DNA from 3 places in the Bacillus seohaeanensis genome. Region 1 is predicted to be linked to each of the others. Evidence: riboswitches for the same ligand, from Rfam matches in the RefSeq annotation. Region 1 holds a riboswitch; each other region holds the start of a gene.
The links. Region 1 has a riboswitch for thiamine pyrophosphate ahead of thiT (energy-coupled thiamine transporter ThiT). Riboswitches for the same ligand answer to the same signal wherever they lie in the genome.

Region 1 (11,081 bases):
ATTTCATACAATGCATCTAGTTTCGCTTCCATTTGCTGATAGACAGTATGGATAGTTTCAGCAAAACCTGAAAATTCTTGTCCCAACCGAATCGGAACGGCGTCGTGTAAATGAGTACGTCCTGATTTTAATACAGGCATAAACTGATCTGCTTTTTTTTGAAGCTCTTGTTGTAATTGTGATAGGGCGGGAAGTAGCCTTTGACTAATAGTTTCTACAGCGGCAATATTTAGAGCTGACGGAAATGTATCATTTGTTGATTGTGACATGTTTACATGATCATTCGGATGGATTCGCTGAGAACCACCTATTATTTCTGAAGCACGATTCGCAATAACCTCATTGGCATTCATATTTTGTGATGTACCGGCTCCTGCTTGGTATACATCAACAACAAAATGCTCATCCCAAATTCCTTCCGTTACTTCTTCAGACGCTTTTATGATAGCCTTTCCCATTTCAGGGGAAAGTGTACCTAATTCCATATTCGCAGTTGCGGCTGAGGCTTTAATAATCCCTTGGGCTTTAATAAACGACCGGGGTAGTCGTATTCCACTTATTTGAAAATTTTCCACAGCCCGTTGAGTTTGAGAACCGTAATAGGCTGATGAAGGAATCATTATGTTACCTAACGGGTCATTTTCCATTCGATAGTTGTTGGAAGAATTCATTTTTCTCTCCTTCTAATTAGTGACGTAGATCTATGTATGAAATCCTGTTTGCTAGTGTTTCCATTGTGGCTTGTAATAAACAAGGTTTAGATAGTAAGAGTGGTTTAGATACATAGAGGGGAAAAGGATATATACCAAAATGGAACTTAATTATGAGATAATCCTGTTTTTATAATGGATAGATAGTGAGGATATACAAAAATTCGAGCAAGCTAACACCACTCTTGCTCGAATTAATAATATTATTTCTCGCTACCTTCCTGTGCCATGGATTTTATGGTGTTATTTTGAGAAATAATAACGCTACTAAAAACGGTAGTAATAATAATATTAAGAATGGAAAAGAAAATAAGTGAAGCAAAAGTTTCTGGACGCATATGAGACCTCCCATCAATTGTTAAGTATAGTATTTGATGGATAAAAAAGTTTATTCAATAAAAGTTTTAATGGTTCGGTAGGACGTTCTTTCTAAAAGCAACGTTATATTTTAATATTCTGGACCATTAAAATCATCTTTTTTATAAGGTTTCCTTATGAAATTGCCTCATAGTAAACAACTAGTAACGTGAACTTCTAATTGAAAAAGTTTAAATAAAATTGCCTATTCTTAATATAAATTCGCAAATAAGAGAATAATAAAAGAGTCAATATTGCATAAATACCTGTGCAATATTGACTCTTTTATTATTGTAGATAGAGTTATTTGATTATAAGCTCTTACTCTTTGCGGAAACATGATATTTATCATGTTTTGTACATGACATGTATGTCTGCAAGGATTAATTCTTCTTTTTTATAATTAGTGTAACAGATAGATATACGAGGAAAGGATATGGATAATAAATGACTAAGCAAAAGCAAAATACACTGAGAAAGCAAATTTCCCCCTATGAAAAATCTAATACACGAGATAGTATCATTCAGCTAATCACTACTTTTGTGCCTTTTATTATATCGTGGGTTCTTGCTTACCAAAGCCTTTCGATTTCGTATTTGCTTACATTAGCATTTACGATTGTAGGAGCGGGACTTTTAACAAGGATATTCATTATATTCCATGATTGCTGCCATTATTCTTTCTTTAAAAATCGCAAAGCGAATAAAATTCTTGGAACCATTACAGGAATATTAACGTTATTCCCTTATAATCAATGGCAGTATAGCCATTCTGTCCATCACGCAACTAGTAGTAACTTGGATAAGCGTGGTACAGGAGATATATGGATGATGACAGTACGGGAATACATGGAGGCATCATTTTGGTTGCGATTATCCTATCGACTATACCGAAATCCTTTTGTAATGCTTGTTTTAGGCCCAATCTACGCGTTTCTTATTATGAATCGTTTTAATAGGAAAGGTGCTAAAAAGAAAGAACGTATTAATACATATATTACGAATATATCGATAGCTGGTTTGGTAACGTTACTTTGTTATACGATTGGATGGGAAGCATTTCTTTTAGTACAAGGTCCAATTTTTCTAATTTCAGGCTCTGTTGGTGTATGGTTATTTTACGTGCAACATACATTTGAGGATTCTTACTTTGAGGAAAATAAAGACTGGGAATATGTGAAGGCTGCGGTAGAGGGAAGCTCCTTCTATAAGCTGCCAAAACTCCTTCAATGGTTTACAGGAAACATCGGTTTTCACCACGTACACCATTTAAGCCCAAGAGTACCTAACTACAAATTAGAGGAAGCCCATAATCAAACTGATCCATTGCAACATGTACCAACTATCACATTAGCAACAAGCTTACGTTCACTAAAGTTCCGCCTTTGGGATGAAAAAGGAAAAAAATTTGTAGGGTTTAACCATATTCGATCATTATCTAAAACAAAGAATGTTACCGCCGAGACAAAATTTTAATTTGCATTTGCCTCTCCTACTTGCCAATTTAAAACTAATTTAGTTTCTGGTAAGTAAGAGGGGAATAAAAATGATACTATAATAATAAGAATTTTGATAAGGTGAAACGTCAATCAGTGGGGGCTTCCATCCCCCGTTAATGCGCGATAAAATGAAAGCATTCTTTATATTAACTATTTCAGGTGAAAAAGAGGTTCTTTTTATGTTAAAAAGGTACATGGAATTTCAAAGGAATACGGGAATCTCTCCATATATTTGGATAATTCTTTACATCCTTCCGTTTTATTTTATTTTCAAGTCTTCCTCTATGGTTGTCATTATAGTTGGAATACTCCTTACAATCCTCTTTTTTGTTTTCTATCAAATTGCCTTTATTTCTAAGGGGTGGCCAGTTTACTTATGGACCTTCATACTGATAGGCATTTCTATTACATCTACAAGTCTTTTTAGCTATGTTTATTTTGCGTTTTTTCTAGCCCACTTTATAGGTAATATACGAGATAGAAAGACTTTTCTTATACTATACTTTGTTCATTTAATAAGTACTTCTATATCCATTAATATTACGATTGTCCTACAGGAAGCGTTTTTCTTAAAGCAGTTTCCATTTGTCATTATAGTTTGGATTAGTGTTATCCTTCTTCCATTCAACATTCATAACCGAAATGAGAGAGGGCAGCTAGAAGAGAAGTTAGAAGATGCGAATAAGAGAATTTCAGAGCTTAGTAAACTAGAAGAACGCCAAAGGATTGCTCGTGATCTTCATGATACGCTTGGACAAAAGCTATCTCTTATTGGTCTAAAGAGTGATTTAGCAAGGAAATTAATAAATAAAAACCCCGAGCAAGCAAGGGATGAATTGAAGGATGTGCAACAAACAGCAAGAACGGCATTAAATGAAGTGCGAAAGATGGTATCTTCGATGCGAGGTATTCGCTTGGAAGATGAAATTGTTCTTGTGACGAAAATTTTAAAGGCGGCACAAATTAATTTCACGGGAACCAAAGAGTTCAAGTTAGTAAATGTTTCTCTATTAACAGAGAATATTCTAAGTATGTGTTTGAAAGAAGCTGTGACCAATATTGTAAAGCATAGTGGAGCTTCAACTTGTTTCTTTTCTATTGAACAAACGTGGAAGGAAACAATTATGAAAATACAAGATGATGGCAAGTTCAAAATCCCTGAAGAACACGAGAAAAAAGGGCACGGGCTTATGGGAATGAGAGAACGCCTAGAGTTTATAAATGGAAATCTGGAGGTCGTAACAGAAAAAGGGACAACATTGATTATACGAGTCCCTAATGATGTAAAACAGACGGGGAAGGAGGAATAATTATGATTAAAATAGTTATTGCAGAAGACCAACAACTGCTGTTAGGAGCCTTTGGGTCACTTCTTAATCTGGAAGAAGATATGGAAGTAGTCGGTAAGGCATCTAATGGAGAAGAAGCGGTAGCTCTTGCTCATAAATTTCAGCCGGATGTTTGTGTTATGGATATTGAAATGCCAGGTAAGACAGGACTTGAAGCAGCAGAAGAGCTAAAGGACCAAGATTGCAAAGTTATTATTTTGACGACCTTTGCCAGAACCGGTTATTTTCAGCGCGCGTTAAAAGCTGGTGTAGATGGATATTTATTAAAAGACAGTCCCAGTGAAGATCTTGCAAATTCGATAAGAAGTGTAATTGCAGGCAAGCGAATTTATGCCCCCGAACTTATGGAAGATGCCTATGGTGAAGGGAATCCCCTTACAGATCGGGAACTAGAAGTACTAGGACTTGTAGCCGAGGGGAATAACACGAAAGAAATTGCAGATAAACTCAGTATAAAAACAGGTACAGTCCGTAATTATATTTCTGCTATATTAGATAAGCTGGAAGTGAAAAATAGAATAGAAGCTATAACTCAATCGAAGGAGAAGGGCTGGTTTAAATAATAATCACCTTGAATAATCTTAGATAGGTGTGTGCGTTATTCTATTTCGAGGCAGACAAAGACTAAAAAGAAATATCTAAACAAAGAAGCTCCCTGTAAAATGCAGACGGTGCCTGCCCCCTTTTCTACTTGAAAAGCAAATGACTTACTTTCCCTGCAAAGAGAATTCTTTATATGTGGGGACTGGCACCGCAAGGAAGCTAGCAGATACTAAGTTGAATAGGTTTGTTGTCTTCATCAAAGTAACCGTCCATTACTCTTCGGTGTCAGTCCCCTTCTTATATAGCCCCTTTTTGGAAGAGTGAGTATATCAAGAGACAGGGGGACAGACTCCGTTGTGCCTTGTACTAAGTCTCCAATTTCTTGTAAAATAACAAGAAAGACGTAAATGAAAAAGGTGTTTTTTATGAAAAGGTATATTGTCGTTGGCGCAGGAATTCTTGGAGCATCAACAGCTTATCATCTTGCAAAAGCAGGCGAAAATGTTACACTGGTTGATCGCCATGATCCTGGCCAGGCTACGGATGCTGCAGCAGGAATTATTTGCCCATGGCTTTCGCAGCGCCGTAACAAAGCGTGGTACAGGTTGGCAAAAGGAGGAGCGAGATACTACTCTGAGCTAATTACGAAACTAGAAGCAGATGGCGAAACAGAAACAGGCTACGAACGAGTAGGAGCAATTAGTTTACATACAGATGAAAAGAAATTAGATAAGATGGTAGAACGTGCACTAAAGCGACGGGAAGATGCACCAGAAATCGGTGAAGTTACTCGTCTCTCTCCGGAAAAAACAAAGGCGTTGTTCCCACCTCTATCAGAAGAATTTGGTTCTGTTTATGTAAGCGGAGCTGCAAGAGTGAACGGGAGAGCCTTACGTAATGCGTTGGTTCGTGCTGCCGAACGTAATGGGGCAACATTTCTTCAAAGGGATGCAAAGCTTCTGTCTAAAGACAGGCGTGTAATAGGGATCACAACGGGAGAAGAAACATTACTAGCTGACAAAGTAATCGTGACAGCAGGAGCTTGGTCAAAAGAATTATTAGAGCCTTTGGGTCTTCATTTTTTAGTATCGTCACAGAAGGCACAAATCGTTCACCTTCACATACAAGGTATAGATACAAGTCAGTGGCCTGTTGTTATGCCCCCTAATGACCAATACCTTCTCACATTTGAAGATGGGAGAGTTGTGGTAGGCGCAACTCATGAGAATGAAGTAGGTCTCGACAATCGAGTGACAGCAGGGGGGCTCCATGAGATTTTTGATAAGGCATTGACAGTTGCACCCGGTTTAGCAGATAGCACGATGCTCGAAGCGAGAGTAGGATTCCGTCCGTTCACACCTGGGTTTCTTCCTGTTTTTGGTGTAGTTCCTGGCATTTCTGGTGTACTTATTGCGAATGGTCTTGGTGCTTCGGGGCTCACAGTCGGTCCTTATTTGGGATCGGAGCTTGCCAAACTTTCTATGGGAAGACAAACAGAAATTGATCCTAGTGATTATGATGTTGCTGGAGCATTAGAAAAATGATGACTTGTAAAAGCTGATTCCATGGATGAATCAGCTTTTTGCTAACTTTATTAGCTAAAAATACGGGGGAGAAAACCATCTAGGTTGTCATCGATAGATGATTAATCACAATCCATGGTGTAACAGAAACGATGCAGAAATAAGAAAAGTGATCGGGAACTCATCGTTAATCCGGTGATAAAAATGAATACTATTACATATTGGAAATAGGAAAATAGTATTTTAATATAGCATTAACAGTGTTAAATAAATAATAGAATTAGGTGGAAAAACATTGAACGGAACAGTACATATGGCATTAGGTGCAGCAACAGGATTTGTTGTTGCCAATAACTTTCAAACTGATCCTGCTGCAACGTTATCATTAGTTGCATTGGGGGGAGTATCAGGATTGGTACCTGACCTCGATGTGAATGGAAAGTTAAGCAATAAGATTACGTCTTCTCACAAATTTATTAAAAAGCTAGCCCAGTTCATCGGATTGCTCGTGATACTTTATAGTTTTCTAGAAGGGATGGGGTCGGAAAAATGGTTAGGCATCGGTGCCGGGACAGGAATACTTATTATTGCTTCTTTTATTACGAGGAGGCATATGTTGACAATGACAGGTGTAGGAGTCTTTGCAGGAGGATTATCACTAGCTGAAAATTGGTTGTTATTATTTGGCGTTTATATAATAATAGCATCGTTAATTTCTCATCGAAGTTATACACATTCTATTCTTGGTGTTGTCTTTTTCGCAGTAATTGCTTATCAATTTGAGCTATCAGCAGGGATTGAAGGGATTTTTATTACCTGTGTCGCCGGATACATTACGCACTTGATTGCTGACTTGAAGGTGTTGCCTTCGAATAAGCGAGGTGTGAAATTATTATTACCATTTTCTTCAAAGGAGTTTTAGGGAGTAGAGAGGCTATTACTCTTTAGAATTAATAACGTATAGTATGGTTATTCCAAAACCTTTTCGTAATTACTTTCTAATACTAACCAAGTCATGTATAATAATTATTGTATACAATTACATAAAACGAGCCACAAGGGGAGCTTTTTAGCTGAGAGTGAACAGGTGTGAATCTGTTCTGACCCTTTGAACCTGTTAGTTAATACTAGCGTAGGAATGTGGAGGATAGGCTATTTTAGTCTATCTCTGTTTAATACTCCCTTCTGGTTTCGTTTTGGAAAAAGGGGGATTTTTTTATGAAAAAAATAGGGCTTGTGGGATTAATTGAAGCTGCTTTGATGGCGGCATTTGCCGTTATTCTCGATCTCCTTCCTTCAATTAATCTTTCGCCAAGTATTTCGATTTCGGTTTCAATGGTACCAATCTTCCTACTTGCTTTTAGGCATGGAGTAAAAGCAAGTATCGTTTCTGGATTTGTATGGGGGCTGCTGCAGATTGCGTTAGGGGATGCTTGGATTGCTCATCCTGTTCAAATGATTATGGAGTATTTTCTTGCATTTGCATTTATTGGGTTTGCAGGGTTGTTTTTTCGAATTATTCAAGGCTCATTACGAAATAATCGGAAAACAAAAGCACTTGTATGGAGTGTTGTTGCAGTATTTGTAGGAAGTCTTGCGAGGTACTTCTGGCATTTTATTGCAGGATTTATCTTCTTTGCTGAGTACGCACCTAAGGGGACGAACCCGGTCCTATTTTCTTTCCTTGCAAATGGAGCAACAATGTTAGGCACAGCCATACTATGTTCAATCGTATTAGTGTTGCTTATTTCAACAGCACCAAGGTTAATTCAACGAAGAGATGGTAGTAATGATCAGATAAATAAAGCGTCTTAGAATAACTTTCTATGGAATTATATAAATAAGAGGAACTAGATAATTCATCTAGTTCCTCTTATAGTTTTATAGGGACCCCGCTAACGAATCAGCCCCTTCCGCATGGCTACTCCAACTGCTTCTGCTCGATGTCTCGTACCAAGTTTCCGGTTTACAGAAGTTAAATAGTCTCTTACTGTATACTCGCTGATCCCCATTTTATCGGCCATTTCTTTTAAACTGTATCCATAGGATAGCCTTTGCAATACTTCACGTTCCCGTCTACTTAAGATTTTTTGCGGACTTGAAGCGGGATAAAGCGCTTCTGCTGCTACTTGAAAATAGTGATAGAGCATCGTAGAGTCATATTTTTCGAGTGATTCATTTTCATTATAATGGTCTATTAAAACAGAACCGATTACTGATTTTTTATAGCTAATAGGAACAATCAACAAGGAGGATAATTGAAACTTTTGTATATACCTTAGAGGGAAGTTTTGACCATTTGGATCGACTTTGATGAGATGAGGCTGGTTGTTTTTCAAGGAAAAGTAAATAGGCGGTATTTTCCGTACATCTTCTCTTATGTAACTCATTGAGGTGACACGTCCGTGATCAATTTGCATGATTCCTTCCCCATAGTAATTTAATGGCGAATAAGCAAAGATTGAGGCGCGTTTAAAAGGAAAAAATTCAATACATCCTTTTAAAATTTTTTCAAGCTTTTCTAATGGATTATTGATTGCTTGCAGTGAATCGATATAATCATAGATTTTCGTATCAAGCATTCGACAAATCTCTCCCCTACATTTTCAGCGGTATGAATATGGAAGCTACTAGAATAGACTTATATGTAAGCAGTTTCATTCTACCTTTTTATTTCGGAATTTTCAATCATTAGGAATGATATTTTTACGAGGGGGATAAGGTATGACAACAAATGTAGATGTGAAGTCTTTTCCATTATTTATTAATGGGGAATGGAAACAAGCAGAAAGTGGACAAACATTTGACGTTACTAACCCAGCAACAGGTGAAGTGATTGCAACAGCAGCAAAGGGAAGTAAGGAGGACGTCGATAAGGCAGTAAAAGCTGCAAGAGAGGCATTTGAAAATGAGGAATGGCGGGAAATGAAGCCGAAAGATAGAGCAGTTATTTTAAATGCAATTGCACAAAAAATAACCGTTCACGCAGAAGAACTTGTCTACTTGGAGGTAATAAGCTCTGGTGGGACTGTTCGTCGCGTGTCATCCAATGACATTTTGCAAATGGCTGACTTGTTTCAGCAAATGGCGAAATTTGTTTTAGACTACCCGTTTTCCGAAACACTTCCAGTTCCTCCATTTCCAGGACCCTCCCATAACTTCGTTTGGCGCGAACCAATAGGTGTTTGTGCAGCAATTACTCCATGGAATATGCCAATGTTAATCGCCTCATGGAAGATTGCACCTGCTTTAGCGATGGGAAATACAGTAGTTATTAAGCCAGCAAGCTATACACCGTTATCAACATTAAAGCTTGCAGAGATTATTTCTACAGTTGTTCCTCCTGGAGTAATAAATGTTGTGACAGGGTCAGGGAAAGAAGTAGGGGAATACTTAACGACACACCCTGAAGTAGACAAGGTGGCTTTTACAGGATCTACTGAGGTAGGTAAAAAAATTATGAGCTTAGCATCTGAAACGATTAAAAATACGACACTAGAACTTGGTGGCAAATCTCCTAGTATCTTTCTTGAAGATGCGGATTTAGAGGTAGCCATTCCTGGTAGTTTATTTGGAGTGTTTTTGCATTCAGGCCAGCTTTGCGAATCAGGAACACGTCTTTTTGTTCCAGATTCTATTTACGATAAAGTCGTGAAAGGTCTAGTTCAGTGGTCGAAGAGGTTAAAACTTGGCAACCCGCTGGATGCTACAACGGAAATCGGACCTGTTATATCCAAACAACAGCGAGATACAATCCTTTCTTATATTGAGTCTGGAAAAAAAGAAGGGGCTACAATTGCATGTGGTGGAAAGGAAATAACAGTAGACGGTTGTGAAGGTGGTTCTTTTATAGAGCCTACGATTTTCACTAATGTCACGAATGATATGAAAATTGCCCAAGAGGAAATCTTTGGACCGGTATTATCCGTTATCCGTTACTCCGATGTAAACGAGGCAATAAAGCAAGCTAATGATACGATTTATGGACTGGCAGCAGGAGTGTGGACAAAGGATGTTAATAAGGCATACGACGTGACGAGAAAGTTGAAAGCAGGCGTTGTTTGGATTAATGATTGGCATATGTTAAGGAATGACGCACCCTTTGGAGGATATAAACAGAGCGGTATTGGTCGTGAAATGGGCAAGCATTCATTAGATGCCTACACACAGCTTAAGCATGTTCATACATCCATGGTCCCACAACTTGAAAAGCGAAATTGGTATCAGATTTTATTTTCTCAGTCTGAATAACAAATGCAAAAACGTGGTTCCTGCCATTTGAGAATGATTGGCTTATGAACTTAAAACGGGGTAGGCGCTGGAGATATCTATAAATTATTCCGATAGAAAAGCTATCCATATGCAAATGTTTTATCATTTCCTAGATAAAAACTAATAAGAGGTGATTTCATGTTAACAACGACTTTGTCCCAATTTATGTTGCGAACAGGAATATACAGCGGCTCAAATAGTAGAGCGATGATTCCAGATCTTTTTAGAGGGCTAGGTGCGAAACGTGTTGTACTTTTTAGTGATAGAGGATTAGAGAAGGCTGGAATTGTGGACAAAATATCGGGGATTTTTAATTTAACTCCCCACGGGGTTGGACCAGAACTTGTCGGGACGTTTTTAGAAATAACACAAGATGCGGAAAGTAGTACAGTGAATGCAGCAACACGTTATGCGAGAGAAAAAGGGGCAGATGCCGTTCTTGCTGTTGGTGGAGGAAGTGTTTTAGATACGGTAAAAGGGGTTAAGTATTCCCTTCATCATGGATTATCTGACATTAACGAGGCTATTCCAGGAGGATTTAAGTATGAGTCATTTCCGGAAGCTAATTATATACCGATTCCCCATATATCGGTTCCAACAACTGCGGGAACAGGTTCGGAAGTTTCTCCTATCGCCGTTATTTTTAATGAAGAAATTCAGCTGAAAACGAATCTGATTAATCCGTTTCTTGCAAGTGATATGGCAGTTTTAGACCCGGACTTAACGGTATCCCTGCCACCTGCGATTACTGCCTTTACGGGCTTTGATGCTTTGACACATGCTATTGAAGCACTAGCTTCCCCCACAGCAACATCGATAACAGATGCG
Region 2 (11,081 bases), on a different contig from region 1:
CTTATTTCAATGTCCACATCATCATTAAACTTTCGAAGGGCAGGAAATGTTCTAATATTCGCTCTTAAGTAGTTGGCAAGCTCTATTGCTTTAAGATAAAATTCATTAAATTGTTTTTCAAAAATAAGCCCTTTTTGTCTTAAGTCTTTTTCGGCTAAATCAACCGTTCCCGAAATTGCTCCAGCATGCCCTGCAGCGTCTGAGAGCCAAAGAAGATGATGGTGTAATTCGTGAAAAATTGGCGGTCCTTCTCCGTTTTTTAAATACCCTAACACTTTCTCGTATTCTTCTAATTCATTCACCATATGGTTTATAAAAGTAGGGCCGAAATGAATCTTAATTTCCCCTTGTAACTGCCGCTTAATAATCGAAAGTTTAAATTCTTTTAACGCCTTCACTTGTGGTGCTACTTGCTTACTAAGTTGTCTTAATTGATCCTTTGATAGCGATGGTAATTTTTCGAGCTCCTTTATAAAATACTCTTTAAAATGGACAGCTTTCGCTATATCTTCCTTTTCTTTATGATGAAGTGCCCCTTCTAAAAAAATGCTATGGTCTCGGAGTACTTTTAACCAAAAGTCATGTTCAAAAAGTGCTTTCTCTACATAACTAGTCAACGTATCGAACCTCCTCTTAATAGGCAAACAATATTTCTCTGATTTTAAGTAACCTATACATTTTATTCATTAAAATTAAAAGGAATGTCACAAACTTTCTTAAAATAGGGCTCTTTTCTCACAGATTGTTGTTTTTACTTATGAACCTTGCCCGTCGATTTCCATTAAAAAGCAACAATCTTTACGAAAACAGCCTAAAATAAAGAACCCACAAAAATAAGACCGGTGCCTCGCACCGGTCTTATTTTTGTAATAACATGTTGAATAACCTATATTTAACTAACGTACAGTCCTATGCCGGCATTTATTCCACCACAACAGCTGTTCCATATACAATAATTTCCGAAGCATTTTGCATGACGGCTGATGTCTCAAAGCGGACGGTAACAACAGCATTTGCACCAATTCTTTCTGCTTCTGCAATCATGCGATCGACCGCTTTATTTCTAGCCTCTTCCATCAACTCGCTATATTCGCTAATTTCACCGCCGACAATTGTTTTTAGTCCTGCCATGATATCTTTTCCAATATGTTTAGCCTGCACAGTACTCCCCCTAACAAAGCCTTTAAGCTCTCTAATTTCTTTACCTGGCACACTTTCCGTCGTTACTATAATCATTAAAATTCCTCCCTATGTTTATTTCTCTTCCAAACTTTTCTTGCAAATAGTAAATAAAAAATAATTGGAAACGGACATTGTATTAATCCCCATAGTCCCCAAAACCAATAATTATGTCCTCTTTTCCTTGCATCTGTGAAAAGAAAAATACTTTGAATAAGCAAAAGGATAATAACAAAAGGCAAAATATACAATTCCTCTTTTGTCATATTTTCTTCACCTGCTTCAAAAAAGAAATACTGCTGAATGCTGTCGCCAATATAAATACCGCTCCTTGGATAATAAGGAAGAGGATAGGCAGTTGAAGTAATGTAATGGCAAAAGCTGTAAGGACAAGGCATGCAACACATAAAAATAATAATATATCTTTTTTTAGTTTTGAACGCTGTAAGCTTTGTTGTTCGATTACAAACTGTTCAAACCACTGCTGAGTCGGAGTATCTTCATCTATATTTTTTTCTAGCGGTTCAAAACCTTCCTTGAGCAATTTATCCAATTGTCCCTCATCTCTTTGTTCGGATGATAGACTCTTCTTCATCTATTCTCAACTCCTTTCTCAACCAAGTAATTCCGTTGTGAACTCTCGACTTTACTGTACCTTCAGGAATCTTTGTCATTACACCTATTTCCTCATAAGAATACCCATAATAATGCTTCAAAATAATAACTAATCTAGTATCATCAGGCAACTTGCCAAGAGCTGCGAGCACGTCATTCCAGTCTTCATTACGAGACTCGAGTTCCCATTTTAACTTCCGGTAATCAGATTCCTCCTTCTGCCAATTTTGTTCCTTTTTTCTTTTTCTTTGCTCATCAATATACTTATTTGTAGCAATAGTAATCAGCCATGAAGAAAATTTTGATTTTCCGTTATATTGATGAATCTTTTCCACACATTTTGCCATCGTTTCCTGTGCCAACTCTTCCGCTATATCTCGCTTCAGCGTTATTTTTATCAAGTATTTTAAGAGAAATGGATAGTTTTCTTTAAACAGAAGAGCAAACGCTTCATGATCCCCTTTTTTTGCCTTTTTAATTAGCTCTTTCTCTTCCATCTCTTTAATCCTTTCTTATCACATTGATAGTGAATATCATTTATTAGACGTACAAATAAGAAATTCGTTCAAAAAAATTATATTTTTTTCTACTCTTCCCTTTTTTCCACTAATTTAGTGTTTCCTCCTATTATATGAGAATGAATTATTTTACTGCCATCCATCGATAATTCCTTTCTCATTATATATAGCGTAATAATACAAATAAGCATTTTCTTTGAAAATAATGCATGCAAAAAGGCTGGCAAATAAGCTGCCAGCCTTTTTGTATACATTATTTTTCACCTTTTTGTTCCTTAATTGTACGTTTTTTCTCTGACTCTCCAACAAATAAGGCACAACTAGCATCTCCAGAAATATTGACTGCTGTTCTTGTCATATCAAGCAAACGGTCAATTCCTAAAATAAGCCCTATTCCTTCAACAGGCAGACCAACACTGCTTAATACCATCGCAAGCATTATTAATCCGACTCCTGGAACACCTGCTGTACCAATACTAGCAAGCACTGCTGTTAAAACCACTGTAATAAGCTGTTCTAAACTCAAATCTATTCCATATACTTGAGCAATAAAGATAGTTGCAACCCCTTGCATAATTGCAGTCCCGTCCATATTGATTGTTGCTCCAAGCGGCTGAACGAAAGAACTAACTGATTTAGGTACGTTCAACTTATTTTGAGCAATATCCATTGAAACAGGCAATGTAGCACTACTGCTTGATGTACTGAATGCAACCGTCATCGCTGGACTGAAATTTTTAAAGAACCAAATCGGACTCTTCTTCGCTAGGAAGAGAATAGTACCTCCATACGTTACAATAGCGTGAATAATTAAAGCAGCAAACACGACAATAAAATATAGTCCCATTGCTTTTAATGCACCGAAACCTTGACTCCCAATAGCAGATGCTATTAAACCGAAAGTACCATAAGGAGCAAACTTCATTATGAGTCTCACAAGATACATTAACACATCATTAACTTGTTCAAATAAATTTAAAACACCTTTTGTTTTTTCCCCTAATGCCGTTAAGCCTAAACCAATAAAAATAGAGAATGCAATTATTTGTAGCATGTTTCCTTCTGCCATTGCCATTAACGGATTTGCCGGAATAATGCCTAATAACGTCTCTCCAACAGGCGGTGCTTCTTCCGTTTCAAATTCTGCTTGAGACTTGTCAATTCCTTCTACCATTCCAGGATCCGTCACATACGCTAGACAAATTGCGATAACGATGGCAATACATGTAGTAACCAAAAAGTAAGAAACCGTTTTCACACCGATTCTTCCGAGTTTCTTCGGATCTCCTAGCCCTGCTGTACCTAATACGATGGATACAAATACAATTGGAACTACAAGCATTTTGATTAGATTTAAGAAGATTTGACCGAGGGGATTAAATAAATACGGGTCTAAAATGTCGAATAGATCTTTTGCAAATAAATTTAATACCAAACCAATAATTGCACCTAAAATGAGTGCAATAATAATCTTCGCTGTTAAGTTCAATTTCATAGATGGTCCCCCTTAGAATAAAAATTAGATGGTAGATGAGAAACTCTCTACCTTTCTATTTGTTGATCATGGCTAATTAACTTAAAAAGCAAAATTTTTCTGACTCTTCAGCTTATTATGCAACTAGCTAATCACATCACTTTATTATACATACTTTCTCAATTTGAGCGAAGTAAATAAAAAGAAAATAGGATAAATTACCTATATAGTAGAAGGGATTTGATATATCCCATTTGGTATTTATCCCTAATTAATATCATGAACCTCTTTCAAAATCACTACCCTTAAATAGGTATATTTACTTAGAATAACTATTTCTTTATGAGAGTTTTATACGTATTGAGAGAGTTCTTTATAGATTTTCGTTTTCCATTGCAAAAATTCTTCGGTTAATAGTATTTCTTCTTTTCTTGGTCGCGAGAAGGGAACATGAAATTCTTTTTGTACAGTCGCAGGCCTTCTCGAAAGTACAAGTATTCGGTCTGATAAAAATAATGCTTCTTCGATATTATGTGTAACAAATAGTACAGAGCTTCTATCCTCTTCCCAAATGGACAACAGCCATTTTTGCATATCGAGTCGTGTAAATTCGTCCAATGCAGAAAATGGCTCATCCAAGCAAAGGAACGTTTGCGGACTCAGCATCGCTCTGACAAAGGCCGCTCTTTGTTTCATTCCTCCTGATAATTGATGAGGAAAGGCATTTTCAAACCCTTTTAATCCTACCCTTTCCATCATATTAATTGCTTCTTTTTTATTTTTCTTTCCTTTTAATTCTTGTCCTAATAACACATTTTCTAATACTGTTCTCCAAGGAAAAAGGGAAGGCGTTTGTGGCATATAACTAATCGAGCCTCTTTTTCCAATAATAGATTGCCCATCTAATAAAATATCCCCGCGATCGGGACGATAAAGTCCGCCAATCAAGTGAAAAAGTGTACTTTTCCCGCTCCCAGAAGGACCTAAAATCGAAACAAACTCCCCATCATTCACTTGTAAAGAAAGGTTATTTAACACGAAGTTTTCTTGAAATGATTTTTCTATTGTTTTAATTTCTAGTGTTGTCATGTAATATCCTCACCTTTAGTTCGCCACTTAATCAACCAACGTTCTAATACAACGATTATTGCAAAAAATACCAGACTTAATATCATAATAGTAAAAATAGCTACAAATACCCTATCTGTTCGGAAAGAAGAAGAAGCAAGTGTCATAAAAACGCCAATACCTTTTTCCGATCCAAGCCATTCAGAAATAACTGCTCCCATAACACTATAAGTAGCAGAAATTTTTAGTCCAGAAAAAATCGATGGCAATGCATGTGGCCATTCAAGTTTTTTAAAAATTTGACCTTTCGTTGCTCCAGCCATTTTCATATAATGAATAAGTTCTGATCCGGTTTGTCTAAAACCATCAAGAGCAGCAACTGCTACAGGGAAAAAGCAGACAAGTGTAATAACAATCATTTTCGGCAATAATCCAAACCCAAACCAAATAACAAGTAATGGTGCAAGTACAATAATTGGAATGTTTTGGGACAGAATTATTAATGGGTATAGTGACTCTCTTACTTTCGGCAACAAATGCAATGCAACTGCGACGAGTAATCCTGTTGCGCAACCAATTCCGAAGCCAGCAACTGTTAACATAACAGTTGCAAGGAGATGCTCCTCGAAAGTTGGCCATACTGTGATAGTTTCTTTCCATATTTCAGACGGTGCAGGTAAAAGCCAACTAGGGACTTCGGCAAAATTCGTTACAAGCTCCCATATGAGAAATAAAAGGATGATGACCAAACATGGTCGCCACCCTTTTTGAAAAATTCGTTTCATGGACGATATTTCTCCGTAAGTGTTTCCATCTCAATCCCCTCAGGCTGATAAAGCACTTTAATCTGTGAGATTACATTGGTACTGCCGATTTCAATCATTCGCTTGTTCATCTTTTCTATAACGTGAAACAATTCCGAAAGTTCTCCCTCCATCGTTGTTTCTAAAGGATGTACTTCAAACTTTACTCCAGACTGCTTTATAATCGAAATAGCTTCATCTACATATGGAATAACATCTTCTCCATTTTGTGTTTTCGGTATTATTTGTATACTAACTAGCGAGTTCCCCATTAATACCACCCCTTATTTTGGTAAAAATTCATTTGTAAATGCTTTTTTCGCATCCAACTTTTCTTCTAACAGTTTGTTTTCATACATCCAATTTGCATAGTTTTCCCATACTTCAAGCTTTTGTTCTCCCCATCTCGGTGCATCGTCTTGATATCGATTTGCAAGCCACTCTTGACTTTTCTTTACTAACTCCTCATCTAAATCAGGTACAGCATCGCTTAATATGTTAGCTGCTTCACTAGGATCGTCAATGGCAACTTGATATCCTTTTGATGCAGCTGCTAAGAACGCTTTTATTGTTTCAGGATTTTCCTTCACCATTTTTTCATTTGTTGATAGAACAGGAGTGTAGTAGTCGAGCTTGTCAGAATACTCATTTACGTATAACATATCTAGCTCTTCTCCTCGTAATTCTGCTTCAATTCCAGTCCATCCATAATAAATCCATGCAAAATCAACGTCCCTTTTAACAGCTGTAAAAAAGTCAGCGTCACCCATATTAACAAATTTCACCTTGTCTATATCAGCATCTTCCTTTTTCATAATGGAAGCCATAACTGCCTCTTCAACAGGAGAACCCCAGCCACCATATGTTTTGCCTTCAAAATCTTTTGGTGAAGTAATATTTTTTTGTTTTGGAGCTGCAAAACCAGAAGTATTATGCTGAATAACAGCCGCAATGGAAACAATGGGAACACCTTCTACTCTAGCTTGTGTAATACCCTCTTGATAACTAACACCAAACTCTGCTTTACCAGAAGCAACAAGCTGGTCAGCGCCAGCTTCCCCCGGCATAATAATGTCAACATCAAGCCCTTCCTCTTTAAAATAGCCTTTTTCTTTCGCTACATATAACCCAGTATGATTTGTGTTTGGTGTCCAGTCCAATACTACCGATACTTTCTTAAGCGATTCCTTTTCTCCCTGTGAGCCTTCTTCCTTTTGTTGGCTTCCGCATGCTGTCAATAGAAACACAACACATAGGATACTAATCCACTTTTTCATCTTCTTTCCCCTTTCTTATGTATGTAAACGATAAAAAATTTCATAATAGAACTAATATGTGGGGATAACGAGAATTCAACCGAGAATTCAACTGTTAAATACAGCTATTATTTCAACAGGTGAATACTAGAATAAAATCACCTGTTGAATACTAAAAGCGCCCCGGGTTTCGTGAACCCAAGGCGCATATTTCTAAAACAGGTAAAGTTACTGTTAAGAATATGTTTCCTCCGCTGGTTTCAACCAGATCAGGTTCCAAGGGTTAGTGTCTTATTAGGACACACTCTCAACCGGCAACACCGGTCCCCCTACAATTCTCGCTCTATTTAAATGGTTTTAAACGTTTACTTCATGAAATACTTTGCCACACATACTATAATTTTTCAAGAATTTTCCCGTAAATCCTATTCCAATTCAATCATTTAATTTCCCATTCACTTTCTATTATTATACAGTTTATATTAGCCACAAATATTCTGAATGAAAAGAGGTTTTCTTAATGGAAAGAATTCAAATGACGGAAGAATTATCTTTTTCAAGAGTTATACATGGGTTATGGAGACTAGCGGACTGGAATCAATCTACTTCGGAAACGTTATCGTTAATCGAACATTGTTTAGAGCTTGGCATTACTACTTTTGATCATGCTGATATATACGGAAGCTATACTTGCGAAGCATTATTTGGAGATGCTATCCGTGAGAAACCTTCATTAAGAGAGAAAATGGAGATTGTAACGAAATGCGGAATCGTGCTTCCTTCTAGTAATAGACCTGCTCACAAAACACATCACTATAATACAAGCAAACAACATATCATCCATTCTGTTGAACAATCTTTAACGAATCTAAATACAGATTACATAGATACGCTATTAATTCACAGACCCGATCCTTATATGAACCCTGCAGAAGTTGCAGACGCCTTTATTCAACTACAAAAAGAAGGGAAAGTTCATACATTTGGCATTTCCAACTTTAAAGATCACCAATGGGATATGCTTCAATCCTTTTTACCATTTGATTTAGTAACAAATCAACTCGAACTTTCTGTCTACAACTTAGAAAACTTTGATGACGGTACATTAAATTTATGCCAAGAAAAGCGGGTAGCTCCGATGGCATGGTCGCCTTTAGCTGGCGGAAAAGTTTTTAACGGTAAAGATGAGAAATCAAGCCGCTTACGTTCCACATTACAAAAAACAGCCGAAGAAGTTGGAGCAAAAGGAATAGATCAAATTATGTATGCATGGTTGTTAAATCATCCCGCAAACATTATGCCGATTATTGGTTCTGGAAAAAAAGAACGTATCACAGATGCCGTCCAAGCATTAACAATCGAATTAAATCATGATCAATGGTTTAACATTTTGCATAGTTCAATGGGACACGAAGTACCATAAGCTACTTAAATGGAAAGAAGGAATAGGCTACTGGGGCCTACTCCTTCTTTTTACAAGAGCTGCAGTATTTCAACAAGCATTATACGATGTATGCGTACTATTTTTTGCTGTAAAAAATTCTCGTTTTATCACTCACTACTTAACGTACAAGAATGATGACAACCTTCTTTTACAGTCTCTCCCTCAATTTGAATCGTACAATGTTCAATATTAAACTCTTTTTCAAGATACGAGGATATTTTAGCTAACATATCGTCTCTATTTACTGTATCGTCTACAACTACATGACAACTAAATGCAGGAAAATCAGAGGTAATCGACCAAACATGTAAATCATGAAGATCTTTTACGCCTTGAAATGATTGTATCTCCTTTTTTATCGCCAAAGCATCTAAATTGGCTGGTGTACCTTCCATCAATATATGAAATGCATCCTTCGTAACTCTCCATCCACTTATTAAAATAAGAACCGATACAATGACAGATGCCAATGAATCGGCAAGTGTCCAATCAAAAAAGTAGATAAAGACCCCAGCAATAATTGCTCCGACGGACCCAAGCATATCACCTATGACATGAAGAAAAGCACTTCTCACATTTAAATTATGCTCTGTATCACCTTTCATTAACATCCAAGCAACAATAATGTTCACGACAAGTCCAATGATTGCAATAAACATCATATTGGCAGAAACAGACGGTGGTTCTAAAAATCGATTATATGCTTCCCAAAATATATAAAGCGAAATTAGCAAAAGTGTGAGCCCATTTAAAAATGCTGCAAGGATTTCAAACCGTTTGTATCCATACGTTTTCGCTTTATTAGATGTTTTTTCTCCAACGTAAAAGGCAAATAAACTTAATCCTAATGCCGCTGCATCACTTAACATATGCCCTGCATCGGAAAGAAGCGCTAAACTATTTGTCAAGATGCCTCCTATTACTTCGACTATCATAAATAGGAAAATTAATAGGAAACTAATAAACAATACTTTTTTATTCGTTGAATGTCCATGATGATGGTGACCATGGTCGTGATGACCGCTCATAAACAATCCCTCCCTATATCAAAACTACTCAATCAGTAAAATCGTGACCCACTAGCGGATAGTTATTGTTTAACTCGTAATAGCCTTAAACCATTTAACGTTACAATTAATGTTGCTCCCATATCAGCGAATATTGCAATCCACAGTGTAAGCCAACCAGGAACAACAAGCAGCAATGCGATAATTTTGATTCCAATCGCAAACGTTATATTTTGCTTAATAACCGTTAGTGCTTTCCTACTCAATGTTACGATAAAAGGTAGTTTCTCGAGGTCATCACTCATCAGTGCGATGTCTGCCGTTTCAAGCGCAGTATCCGTACCTGCCCCACCCATTGCAACACCAACGGTCGCAGCGGCAAGTGCAGGAGCATCATTTACACCATCTCCTACCATCGCGACTTTTCCATATTTTTTTTGATAAGATTTTATAAAATCTAATTTTTGTTCTGGCAATAAACTAGCCTTTATATCTTTCACCTTTAATTTTGCTGCGATTGCTTCCCCTGTAGCTTCATTGTCTCCAGTTAACATAATTGTCTGTTTAATCCCTAAACGATGAAGCTCTTCTATAACATTTCTACTTGTTTCTCTTGCTTCATCAGCAACACCGATGAGCGCAAGCGGGTGATTTTCCTTTCCAAAGACCATTACTGTTTTTCCATTCAACTGCAAATCCTTGATTTTCTGCTGAGGAACAGCATCAAAAAGTTTTTCATTCCCGATAAAATATTCCGCACCATCTATATCTCCACTGATGCCCTTTCCTGTATGGGATAAGAAGTTAGTTATAGAAATGTTTCGAAAATCAATATTATTTTCCTCCGCTTTTCTTACTAATGCAGCAGCTAATGGGTGCTGTGAGTAAAATTCGAGTGCCGCAATTTTACTCCAAACCTCTTTCTCATCCAGGTTCTCTAATAAAATGAAGTCAGTTACTTCTGGTGTTCCTTTTGTTAATGTACCCGTCTTATCAAAAGCAATCGCTTTTAATTGTCCTAACTCTTCTAAATAAACTCCACCTTTAATTAATACCCCTTTGCTGGCTGCGTTTCCTATTGCGGTAACAATGGAAACAGGGGTAGAAATGACTAACGCACAAGGACAGCCAACAACGAGTACTGCTAATCCTTGATAAATCCATGTTGACCATTCAAGCCCCATCACTAACGGTGGGATGAGCGCAACAAGAAAGGCGATTCCAATAATGATTGGTGTGTAGTATTTTGCAAACCGATCAACAAAAGCTTGCGATGGAGCCTTTTCTCCCTGTGCTTCTTCGACTAAATGGGTGATTTTCGCAAGCGTTGTATCTTCAACTCTTTTTGTCACTCTCACTTTTAAATAACCTTCTGCATTTAATGTTCCTGCAAAAACATCATCACCTAAAGATTTCTCGACAGGAACGGATTCACCAGTAATCGCAGCTTGGTTGACAGAAGAGAGGCCACTCTCTACTTGTCCATCCATCGCAATTTTTTGCCCCGGTTTGACAATCATAACGTCGCCTATTTGAATATCTTCCACTTCAATAAGCTGTTCTTTACCGTCCCGTTCAATAAGTGCCTCACTAGGTGCGAGGTCAATTAACGACCGAATTGATTCACGGGCTTTGTCCATAGAGTACGCCTCTAACCTCTCACTTATAGCGAATAGGATAACGACAATCGCCCCTTCTCCCCATTCACCTATTATCG
Region 3 (11,081 bases), on a different contig from region 1:
TAGGAAAATCTCCCCTTTATCTCTATAATAGTAGATAGTGAAGTAAGTAAGGAGGGTTTTGATGACACAACATCATTTTCATTTAAAAGCAAATTGGCCGGGATTAAGAAATGACGTCGGAACAATAGAAACCGGAGACCTTGTGACGAAAGTTTCCATTCCACCAGAAATGGACGGACCAGGTGTAGGGACAAATCCAGATGAAATGCTGCTTGGTGCTGCAGCAACCTGCTATATTATTACGCTCGCAGCGATGCTAGAACGAAGTAAAATTGATAAAGAACAACTCACGATGGAATCGGAAGGGATTGTCGAAGTTACAAACGGAGTTATTACCTATCAAACGATCATTCACAGACCGCATTTAATACTCTCAGAGCAAGCAACGGAAAAAGAATTAAAACTAGCTAAAAAACTTACAGAAAAAGCAGAGAAATCCTGTATGATTACAAGAGCTATCCAAGGTAATGTAGAAGTGAAACTAGAAGCAAATGTGGAAAAATAAATGCCTGTCCCCAGTCTTTGACATCTTGTCATTAGACCTAGGGACAGGCATCATTTTATGCTATATATGCGGATAACATCCAAACGTGTTTTTCTAATGAAGCACGAATTCCGATAAATAGATCAGCTGTTGGTTGATCATTATCATCCTCAGCAAGCTCAATCACTTCTTTTGATTCTTTAATAACTGTTTTGAAATCTTCTGTTAAGTTTTGAACCATATTTCTAGCTTGTTCCACGCCATTTGCTTCCTCTATAGAAGCAGATTCTAAATACTCTTTCATCGTCGCAATTGGCTGCCCTCCAATAGAAAGCAATCTTTCAGCAATTTCATCAATATAACCTGCTGCCTCACCATAATACTCTTCAAACTTTTCATGTAGTACAAAAAAGTCGTTACCCTTTACATACCAGTGATAATTATGAAGTTTTGTGTAAAGTACATTCCAGTTTGCTAATTGCTTGTTTAATTTGACATTTAGTTGTTGTGCCATATATATCTCTCCTTCATCTCTTTATATATGTATTATATACTAAATTATAATTAATATCAATTAATAATTATTATAATTTAATAAAATCCATTCTTTTATAATGTGACAATATAATCTCTTTATTATACATTTTCATTCTTATTCCAATTCGTATAAGAGTTTTAAACCCTCTTCCTTCTTTTGTTTCTATAACTGTTGATTTTTTATTATTCCTTTTATTAATTATATACAGAATTTGCCCCCTCCATATTGTTTCCTCCTTTATTCGTAGAGTTATATCTTTTAGTAAAAAAGAAAGTTATAGGGAGACTTTATATTGGGAAAGCTCTCAATCAAGTAGAGAGCTTTCCCAATCAGAATTGCGGGAAGTAAAAATTGTATCTATACTAAATTTAGAAGGTTTGTAAGGCAGTATTCTTTAGTCCCCATTGTTTAACCTCCTGCATTGATGTAGGAGGTCTTTTTTGAATAACAGTAGTGAAACTAGTTATTTCAAAGCTATTACAAACAAGTAAATTTATTCAAAAGCCTTTCCTTTTTTATAAAAATCATATAAAATGCCCACTAAGTGATTTTTTTGTGCAACGTGGAAATTTTCCTCGTTTTGTTTAATGAAAGGAGACAAAATCATGAAAAAGCTACTGTACCCACTTATTATTGGCCTAGCTGTTATATTATTAGCGGCATGTGGCGGAGACGAAGAAACCAAAGACAAATCTGATGATAAAGAAAAGACAGAAGAGAATGCCCAATCACAAGAAGAGTTGGCAAAAGAAATGGAAGAGCTGCAAAAAAAATTAGATAAACAAAAACTTGACGAAGACAAAGTCGTAGCGATTGTAAATAAAGAAGAAATTACTGGTAAGGACTTTAATAATATTCTTCCACAATCGCAAATGGCGTTTCAGCAAAATGGTCAAGACCCCACTTCTAAAGAAGCTGCTAAAACAATTAAAGACCAAACGATTGAAAGCTTAATTGGACAAACTCTACTTCTTCAAAAGGCCGATGAAAAAGGATACAAGGCGTCTGAAGAGGAAATTAACAAACAGCTTGATGAAATCAAAGCACAATATGAAGACGAGAAAAAATTTGAAGAAGCGATGAAGCAATCTGGCTTTTCGCTTGACCAATTAAAATCTGAAATCGCTGCAAATGTTAAGTATATGGCCTACGTAGAAAAAGAGATTACTGTAGACGAAGTGAAAGAAGAAGAGATTAAAAAGTTTTACGATCAATTCGCGAAACAAGGTGAATCAAAAGATGTACCAGAATATGAGGAAGTAAAGCCTAAAATCAAATCCCAACTTGAACAGCAAAAGAAATCCGAAAAACTTGTACAGCATGTAGAAGAATTGAAGAAAAATGCTGATGTTGAGATAAAAATTTAATACATTGATTTAAAGCTGCCGTTTTTAGATAACGGCAGCTTTTTTATCACACATTACTTAACAAACACCGGGTTCTAATGATAGAATGTCAAACTCTTTTTGAAAAGTTCTATCACTACTCGTAATTGACTTAAATTGACCATACCTGAAAAGATAGGAATAAGAGTGTAGAGTGTAAGCTCAGCAAATTCCTCTCAAGGATAATATCCTACCCTAAGTATCGATGATAAATCGTTTTTGCTTCTGTTATATCTTTTGTCCCATGAATGAGCACCCTGCCGTCTTGAAAAATAACCATACGGTTTCCCTCTATTTCAAAAGATAGCAAGAAAGGATTACGTTCAACTTTTCCTCTAGTCAACTGTAAATGATGTGCTAAATCTTCTAAGTTTCTGCTACCGCCCTCTTGTGGTCGAAGCTGAACAGTATTTCTCCCACATAATACAGCTGCTTTCAACTGATTTTCATAGGCTAAAAATGGAAAGCTCGGATTATTTCCACATGATACACAATTTTGTTTTTTCAATGCATCAACTGAAATCGATACAAATTGATTTTGCCATAAATCAAACGTGACGAGTTTTTTTCTGATATGTTCAAAATCTTCTACTAAAACTTTTAATGCCTCTGCTGACTGATATGCAATTACCATTTGGACAGCAGGACTTATAATTCCCGTTGTATCACAAGTTGCCCCGCCCATCGGAACACTTTCGAGTAGGCAGTGCAAACAAGGTGTTTTTTTGGGCAAAACAGTGTAACTTATACCATAGCTGCCAACACACCCTCCGTATATCCATGGAATACAATATTTTTGAGCAATATCATTAATAATCAGCCTTATATCAAAATTATCGGTAGCATCAATGATGAGGTCAACACCATGTTGAAGATTCTCTAGTTCCTGCACATTTACATCAGCAATAATTGCCTCAATCGTCACCTCGGAATTAATCATAGTCAAGCGTCTTTTCGCAGCAACTGCCTTTGGTAGGCGGGCTTGCGCATCTTGTTCCGTATATAATTGCTGGCGCTGAAGATTACTCCACTCTACATAATCGCGATCGACAATTGTCACTTTTCCTACACCTGCTCGCACAAGCGTCTCCGCATTGCCGCTTCCAAGTGCTCCAGCCCCAATAATCAAAACATGTTTGTCACTAAGTTTTTGCTGTCCTTCCTTTCCTATAAAGGAAAATAGCTCTTGCCTTGAATAACGCCCACTCAAACAGTACTCATCCCTTCCATTGGACTGCTTGCGGTTGCATATTTTTTCTTCGGTATCCGGCCTGCCTCGTAGCCTAATCTTCCAGCATCAACCGCAAGCTTCATCGCTTTAGCCATTTTTATAGGATCGCTAGCACCTGCAACAGCTGTATTCAACAACACACCATCTGCCCCTAACTCCATTGCCAGTGCAGCATCTGCCGGAGAGCCAATTCCAGCATCAACGATAACCGGAACGGTAGCTTGCTCTATAATCAAGCTAATATTCAGCGGATTAATGATTCCTTGCCCCGACCCAATTGGAGACGCACCTGGCATGATGGCATGAACGCCCATTTCTTGAAGCCTTCTTGCTAAAATAACATCATCCGAAATATATGGCAAAACGATAAACCCCTCCTTCAATAGCTCTTCCGATGCTTTAAGTGTCTCAACAGGATCTGGAAGAAGTGTTTTGAAGTCACCAATCACCTCTACTTTAACCATGTCACAAAGTCCTGATGCTTTCGCGAGTTTTGCCGTCCTGACAGCTTCCTCTGCTGTTTTCGCCCCAGCTGTGTTCGGCAGTAATTTATATTTTTCGAGATCTAGTTTTTCTAAAAAATTAGGTTGATTTGCTTCAAAAATGTTCATCCGACGAACAGAAAATGTCAGTACTTCTGTTTCTGAAACAGTTACAGCCCCTCTTTGGATATCAAAATCAGGATATTTTCCTGTTCCTAAAAGTAATCTTGAGTTAAATTCGTACGTTCCGATTTTCAACATTTCATCCGCCTCCTACAAAATGTACAATTTCTATTTTGTCGCCATTAGCTAGCTTTGTTTCTCCATGATTGCTTTTCTCTAAAATAGTTGTATTTAATTCTACAATTACAACTTTTTGATCTAGTTTAAAATGAGCAAGCAAATCTGAAACAGTAGTTACAGTTTCAGGAACCTGCACTTTGTCGCTATTAATAATTAATTCCACTCTACTCCCCCCTATGTTGTTTGTTTTGTTGAAAGTTTCCTATCGACGCGAAAAGAATGATATAAAGAAATGTCTTCTTTTGTCACAACATCATCGATCATATCCGAGACCATTTTCCCTGTAATTGGGCTGAGCAAAATTCCATTTCGATAATGACCTGCGGCAATATAAAGACCTTTGTAATGTGGATGGGCTCCGATGTAAGGTAAACCATCCCCTGTTTGCGGTCGGATACCCGCCCATGACTTTTCCCATTTAGCACTTCCTATCTCAGGGAGAAGGGATCCGGCACGTTCCATTAGCTTTGATAGTCCCTGCAAGCTAACTGTTTTATCAAAAGTATTGCAATAGCTCGTTGCCCCGACAATTACACGTCCATCTTTTTTCGGAACAATGTAACATCCAAGCTCAGAAAATATCGTAGAAGAAACCAAAGGAACACGTGGTATAACAGAGAAGCACTCTCCTTTAACAGGATAAACGTTCATTTCAACATTCGCTTTTGCTAAAAGCTGACTAGTCCACGCACCAGTCGTAACTACTACATTTTCGGTATGAAACGTATCCGTTGCCGTTATCACCCCTTGCATACAACCATTTTCTATTAGGAAATCGACTACTTCGCTATATTCTAAAAAGTCAGTTCCATATTCCATAGCGGCCTTTATAAAAGCTAGCGAAAGCCTTGGAGCAATCACTTGTCCATCATTCGGAATATACATTCCCCCTAGTAATGATGGTGAAAGTAATGCTTCTTTCTCTAGCAGTTCCTCGGTTGTCAGCCACTTTACCGCTTCGTCCCAATCACGATGAAAGGAAATTTGCTTTTTCAAATTTACAACTTCATCTTCTGTTTCCGCCACTTTAATCATACCTTTGTTGACAAGTCCGATATCCACTCCTGTACGCTCCTCCAGTTCTCGGATAAGAGAAGGAAACATTGCCCGACTTTTCAATGCAAGCTTTAACATCGATATATGTTCATCAATTTCTGCTTGCGCCCCGAGCATTCCAGCAGCTGCACTTGATGCCTCTGCTATTAAACGGTTTTTTTCCAACACCAATACTTTTTTTCCACGCTTTGCTTGGCTGTAGGCGATAGAGCTCCCTATTACACCACCACCAATGATGATGACATCATAAACCTTCTTCATTTGTAAAATCATCTCCATTTACCAGAATGTCTGCATAGTCTTTGGCTGCACGTATTGGGTCAACCGCATTAAATATTCCAGATAACACAGCTATACCTGTTACCTTTGTATCCATTGTTTTCACTACATTTTTCTGTTTGATTCCTCCAATCGCAATCACAGGAATGTTGAGATGGTATGTAACCTTCTGTAATTCTTCCATCCCCTTTGGTGCAATACCATCTTTTGAATTAGTTGGAAAAACATGTCCATATAGGATATAATCAGCCCCCTCTTTTTCTGCCTGCATCGCTTCTTGGAAAGAGTGTACCGATTTCCCAACAGAGAGTGATGGAAATACACTTTTTACCACTTCGACCGGCAAACTATGAAATCCAAGTTGCACACCTTTTACCCCCAGAGCAATTGCTGCATCCACTCGATTGTTAATAATAATTTTCCCCGGAGGAACACCACCAGTAAGGAGACGCTTTCCTATTTTATAAACCTCCCTTGCTGATTTATCATGTTCGCGAATATGAATTGCTTGTACAAATGGATGTATACCTCGAGCGGTGTCTACCAATCTATCAATTGATTGCTTTCCTGTAGAAATTGCATGTAATAACGGTTTTGCTTCCATAAAACAACTCCTTTTTTAGATTCCAGTAACCATAAAATGAAGTTTTAATCAGTGGGAGGGGATTTTACTGTCCGTTAATATGGGATAAAAAAACACTCTTCAGCCTACGAAGAGTGTTCAGAAAAAACTTAGATTTCCCATTCCACTTTCCTACGCTGGTCTCAACCAGATCAGGTTCAAAGGGTTTAGATATTCATCATTCTCAGTCTAAAAAGACTCCCCTAGTGCTGCCTATTTAATTTTTAGGCTCTTTTCGTAAAGTTTGTTGCTTTTGAACGAAAAACTAAGTTTAATCAACGGGCTGAATGTATAAGTAAAAACAACAATCGATGAGAAAAGAGCCAATTTTTATAACAAGCTACAAACCCACTATTTCATCGTAAATCCTCCATCAACGATAATATTTTGACCCGTGATAAACTGCGACCATTTACTACCAAAAAATAACACACTCCCTACAATATCATTTGGCTTTGCAATCCTCCCAAGCGGTGTTTGCTCAATGATGCTGTTCTTCACTTCTTCCTTTGTCAGCTTACTTGCTTCGGTTGGATAAACAATACCCGGCGCTACACAATTTACCGTAATTCCAAATGGACCGAGATCAACAGCAAGGTTTTGCGAAAAAGAAAGGAGTGCCCCTTTCGCGGTCGTATAGTCATGGTAAGGAACAACTGGACGTTGAACTAGATTGCTAATCATATTAATGATTCTTCCAAAACTATTTTCCTTCATAAGAGGAACACTGTATTTACAAGTTAAAAACGAAGCCTTTAAAGAACCATCGAGTTGTCGTTGATAATCCTCCCAATCGATTTCCCAAGCTAGTTTTCGCTGGTCAGGATCAAAACGATAGGAATGTAAGGCATTATTCACTAAAATATCCACTCTATCGAATTCCTCTCTAACTACCGATAGTAGCCTTTCAACATCTTCCTCTTTCGTAACGTCCGCTTTGACTGCAATGCAGTCAACGTTGTACTTATTAACCATTTCCTTTGCTAAATCATGCGCTAACTTCTCACTCTTCACATAATTAATGATGACGTTCGCCCCATGTTTAGCAAAACCTTCCACTAATTCTGCACCTATTCCTCTGCTCGATCCTGTTATTAATGCTACTTTTCCCTCTAGTGATATATTCATAAGTTATCAACCTTCTACTTCAATTTTTCAACAAGGTCATTTGTGACCGCACTTTCAATTTGAACACTTTTCTTTAACAACCCTAACTCAACATATGTTTTTTCTACTTTCTTTACGACATCAAGATCCAACCAGCCTAATTCTTTCTTGTTTTCAGCAGACTTGTTTCTAATTTTAATGATTTCGAGATTACGTGCTTCATCCTTACCATCTATTGCCTTCTCTATTGCTACTTTAGCAACTTCTTTAGGATGCTCCATCATATATTGCGTACTATCTTTGTATACCTGTAAAAAATTCACTAATGCATCTTGCTTTTTTTCATACACATCAGAAGTGACAACAAACACGTCAGACGGAGTATTTAATACATTTTTTACTTCCATCACATCAACATCGCCAAGGCCTTTTTGCTTCGCATCATATAATCCCGTGTCTGTTGCTGCTGTAGCGGCAACCTTCCCATTCATTAGGGGAGCAAAATTTAATACCCCAGTTGGAATAATATTGACATCCTCTTCCTTCATACCCACAGAATGCAATAGAACTTGTAGATTTTGATACGTTCCACTACTTAAACTGTACACCCCGATATTTTTCCCTTTTAAATCTTCTATACTGGTAATATGACTCTTTTTAAGCGATACAAGATTAAATACATTTTCCGGGTAGATATTATAGATTATTTTTAAATCTGCGCCTTTTTCAATCGCAAGCAGGACAGCTTCAATATTTGCAAAAGCGATATCCGCATTACCTGCGACAATATTTTTTACTGCCTCCCCACCTCCTGCACCAGGAACAAATTCATAGTCGATCCCAGCATTTTCAAACCAGCCTTTTTCTTCGGCTACATACAAGTTGCTTTGCTCAACAATTTCATTGCTCCAGGATGCCATGCGGATTTTTTCTAAACCATCTGTATTCTTCTGACTACTGCTACCTGGTTGTTGATTCATTGTCCCGTTGCTACAGCCGGAAATAATAAGAACAACGACAACAAGAGATATAAGCGAAAATTTCTTCATCATTAGTTTCTCCTATGAAATGTATATTTTTTAAATAACTTTTTTTCTAAAACGTCCATTATTTGATAACAACTAACGCCAATCGCAGTAAGCAAGAGGAAGGAAGAAAAAATCATCGGAGTATCCATCGATCCTTGAGCGACAATGATAAGAGCCCCTAATCCTTCGCTTGCGCCAATAAATTCACTGACAACCGCCCCAACCACACTGAGTACTATCGCAACTTTCATACCAGAAAAGATATATGGAATAGCAACAGGAATTCGAAGCTTCCATAAAATTTGTAGCTTACTAGCTTTTAAACTACGAAATAAATCTACCTTCTCCCCATCGACAAGTCTCAGTCCTGTTAACGAACTTTCAAAAAGGGGGAAAAAACAAATTAATGCAATAATAAGAAGCTTTGGCAAAATACCATACCCGAACCAAAGGACAAATAATGGCGCCAAGGCGAGCTTAGGCATTGCTTGTGAAGCAATAATATAAGGATGAAGCACCTTATTCAACAAGCTAGATTGAGAAACAGTAACTCCTAATAAAAGACCTACAAGTGAACCAATCAAAAAGCCCGCGATAATTTCAATGACTGTTACCCTCAAATGCGGCCAAATAAATCCACTTTTAACTAACTGGATTATGTCCATTAAGATAACAGAAGGTGTTGGCAAAATAAGTTCCGGTATGCTTCGAATACGGACAACGACTTCCCAGGCGGTTAGCAAAACAACTAATAGAAAAAAAGAATAAAGTAGATGCTTTTTCATAGGTGTTCCACACTCTCATAAATTTCTGCAACTACATTTACAAACCTTTCACTGAACCTAATAGAAGCATCTCTTTTTTCATCCAAGTCCAGCCAAAATTCTTTACTTATACATGCAGGTTTTCCTCCTAAAAGAACTACCCGATCCGATAATAACACCGCCTCTTCAATATCATGAGTGACTAAAATAATTGTCGGCTTCATCACTTGTGAAATGTTTAATAACTCTTTTTGCAGTTGCCCTTTTGTTATCGCATCTAATGACGAAAAAGGTTCGTCTAATAAAAGCACATCTGGTTCAGTGATAAGCATTCGAGCTAATGCAACACGAGCTTTCATTCCGCCAGAGCATTCATGAGGATATTTATACGCGGCATCCTGTAAACCGACCAGCTTCATCATCTGTTTCGCTTTATTCCTGTCTTCCTTCATCACTTTTCGCTTTAACTCCAATGGTAGCAGTACATTATCTAAGACCGATCTCCATTCTAATAAAATAGGAGTTTGAAAAAGATAAGAAACATGTTCATGCGGTTCTTGAATAAGTTCGTCATGAATAAAAACACGGCCTTCATAGTTAGCAGTAAGACCAGCGACGCATTTCAACAAACTAGATTTCCCGCAACCACTTTTTCCAATAATACTTATACATTCACCCTTTTGTATTTCAAGGTTGATGTTGTCTAGTATAGGCACTTTTTTGTCGTACGCTAAACGTAAATCATCTATTACAATGCTCAAAAAACTACACCACTTTCTCTTTCCAAACGCATTAATCTCGAAATGGATCAAATGTGTCCATCGTTTCCTCAACAGTGGATTCCACATCAACCCACCTTACCAAATCCGCAATCGAAAAGCGTCCATCATGATGCCATCCTGGCTCTGGGTTAGACATATTTCCTAAAAAACAAATACGATTGACTCCAAGCTCTCCTAATAGATTGATAACTTTCTGAAATCGGGCAGGTGAGCTTGCGACCCCAGCTGTTTGTAAATATTCCCGTACAAGGTCCAGCTTTTCCGACAGCTCCTCGATTGAGTGAATAGGAACCACTGTAATAAAGCGATTAAGTGTGGATAGCGGGAATTTATCATCCTCCCGATACACAACAGTCCAAGCTGTTGAATTCCTACTATGGATAATAGCTACCTTTGTATTCGTAAACGATTGAAACTCAGCTTTCGATCGCTCCTGTATTAGTAAATTATTCTCCCTTGATGACAGCTTTGCCCTAGGCATTTTAGTCTCAACGTTTCTCATTTCATTTGCTAACATTCCCATAAATTCTTTCGGAGAATAATCCCCCTTCCGTTCGACAAAGAAAACATGCGGGGACAAACATCCTTGCTGATCAAACCATGATGCATCATGTGCCGCTCTTCTTGCTGTTTCTCTCCCTAACGTTCTCGTTAACGCTTCCTTTGTTATTACGCCAAAGCTTATCTTATGTCCATGAGGATAAAAATTAACGTTTGATGGTATTCTTTGCTCTATCGCCTGAATGGATCGATCACTACCATAGGCAATAACGGCTTCTGTTTGAGTAAAAGCTTTATTTTCAAGCAATTCATCTCCACCTTTCCACCATACAATTGCCATCGTTTTTGCAAAATCGGGGTCTACCATTTCAATCGTTTTCGTAAAAAGTACTGGAAACAACGGCTCGGACGACGAAACCTTTCCAAGCGTGGCAGACTTTACTAGCATTCCCGCAACCAGGCTGTATAGCGGAAGGCCCGGAACATTCCCAGAAAAAAAGTGAGTAATCATTTTTGGCC

Region 2: linked by a shared signal. The riboswitch ahead of ACFSUL_RS10095 (ABC transporter substrate-binding protein) and the one ahead of thiT (energy-coupled thiamine transporter ThiT) in region 1 are both predicted to bind thiamine pyrophosphate.
Region 3: linked by a shared signal. The riboswitch ahead of tenI (thiazole tautomerase TenI) and the one ahead of thiT (energy-coupled thiamine transporter ThiT) in region 1 are both predicted to bind thiamine pyrophosphate.

The regions. Positions count from the first base shown of each region.
Region 1 covers NZ_JBHUMF010000007.1:38,207-49,287, forward strand. The annotation lists gene ACFSUL_RS02900 (class II fumarate hydratase) at 1-671, opposite strand, end outside; gene ACFSUL_RS02905 (hypothetical protein) at 914-1,048, opposite strand; gene ACFSUL_RS02910 (fatty acid desaturase) at 1,515-2,543, shown strand; gene ACFSUL_RS02915 (sensor histidine kinase) at 2,746-3,876, shown strand; gene ACFSUL_RS02920 (response regulator transcription factor) at 3,879-4,478, shown strand; gene ACFSUL_RS02925 (NAD(P)/FAD-dependent oxidoreductase) at 4,884-6,002, shown strand; gene ACFSUL_RS02930 (metal-dependent hydrolase) at 6,277-6,903, shown strand; TPP riboswitch at 7,030-7,137, shown strand; gene thiT (energy-coupled thiamine transporter ThiT) at 7,200-7,796, shown strand; gene ACFSUL_RS02940 (LuxR C-terminal-related transcriptional regulator) at 7,877-8,563, opposite strand; gene ACFSUL_RS02945 (aldehyde dehydrogenase family protein) at 8,706-10,232, shown strand; gene ACFSUL_RS02950 (iron-containing alcohol dehydrogenase) at 10,392-11,081, shown strand, end outside.
Region 2 covers NZ_JBHUMF010000023.1:49,426-60,506, forward strand. The annotation lists gene ACFSUL_RS10045 (DUF2935 domain-containing protein) at 1-617, opposite strand, end outside; gene ACFSUL_RS10050 (YbjQ family protein) at 922-1,236, opposite strand; gene ACFSUL_RS10055 (sigmaY antisigma factor component) at 1,236-1,445, opposite strand; gene ACFSUL_RS10060 (YxlC family protein) at 1,442-1,774, opposite strand; gene sigY (RNA polymerase sigma factor SigY) at 1,740-2,291, opposite strand; gene ACFSUL_RS10070 (hypothetical protein) at 2,381-2,566, opposite strand; gene ACFSUL_RS10075 (dicarboxylate/amino acid:cation symporter) at 2,566-3,807, opposite strand; gene ACFSUL_RS10080 (ABC transporter ATP-binding protein) at 4,138-4,875, opposite strand; gene ACFSUL_RS10085 (ABC transporter permease) at 4,872-5,639, opposite strand; gene ACFSUL_RS10090 (thiamine-binding protein) at 5,636-5,929, opposite strand; gene ACFSUL_RS10095 (ABC transporter substrate-binding protein) at 5,942-6,934, opposite strand; TPP riboswitch at 7,143-7,254, opposite strand; gene ACFSUL_RS10100 (aldo/keto reductase) at 7,434-8,336, shown strand; gene ACFSUL_RS10105 (cation diffusion facilitator family transporter) at 8,465-9,385, opposite strand; gene ACFSUL_RS10110 (heavy metal translocating P-type ATPase) at 9,448-11,081, opposite strand, start outside.
Region 3 covers NZ_JBHUMF010000008.1:76,267-87,347, reverse strand. The annotation lists gene ACFSUL_RS03415 (OsmC family protein) at 62-505, shown strand; gene ACFSUL_RS03410 (Dps family protein) at 561-998, opposite strand; gene ACFSUL_RS03405 (SurA N-terminal domain-containing protein) at 1,628-2,389, shown strand; gene ACFSUL_RS03400 (thiazole biosynthesis adenylyltransferase ThiF) at 2,598-3,617, opposite strand; gene ACFSUL_RS03395 (thiazole synthase) at 3,614-4,381, opposite strand; gene thiS (sulfur carrier protein ThiS) at 4,383-4,586, opposite strand; gene thiO (glycine oxidase ThiO) at 4,598-5,740, opposite strand; gene tenI (thiazole tautomerase TenI) at 5,724-6,362, opposite strand; TPP riboswitch at 6,493-6,595, opposite strand; gene ACFSUL_RS03375 (3-oxoacyl-ACP reductase) at 6,732-7,508, opposite strand; gene ACFSUL_RS03370 (ABC transporter substrate-binding protein) at 7,523-8,539, opposite strand; gene ACFSUL_RS03365 (ABC transporter permease) at 8,539-9,300, opposite strand; gene ACFSUL_RS03360 (ABC transporter ATP-binding protein) at 9,297-10,040, opposite strand; gene ACFSUL_RS03355 (acyl-CoA reductase) at 10,072-11,081, opposite strand, start outside.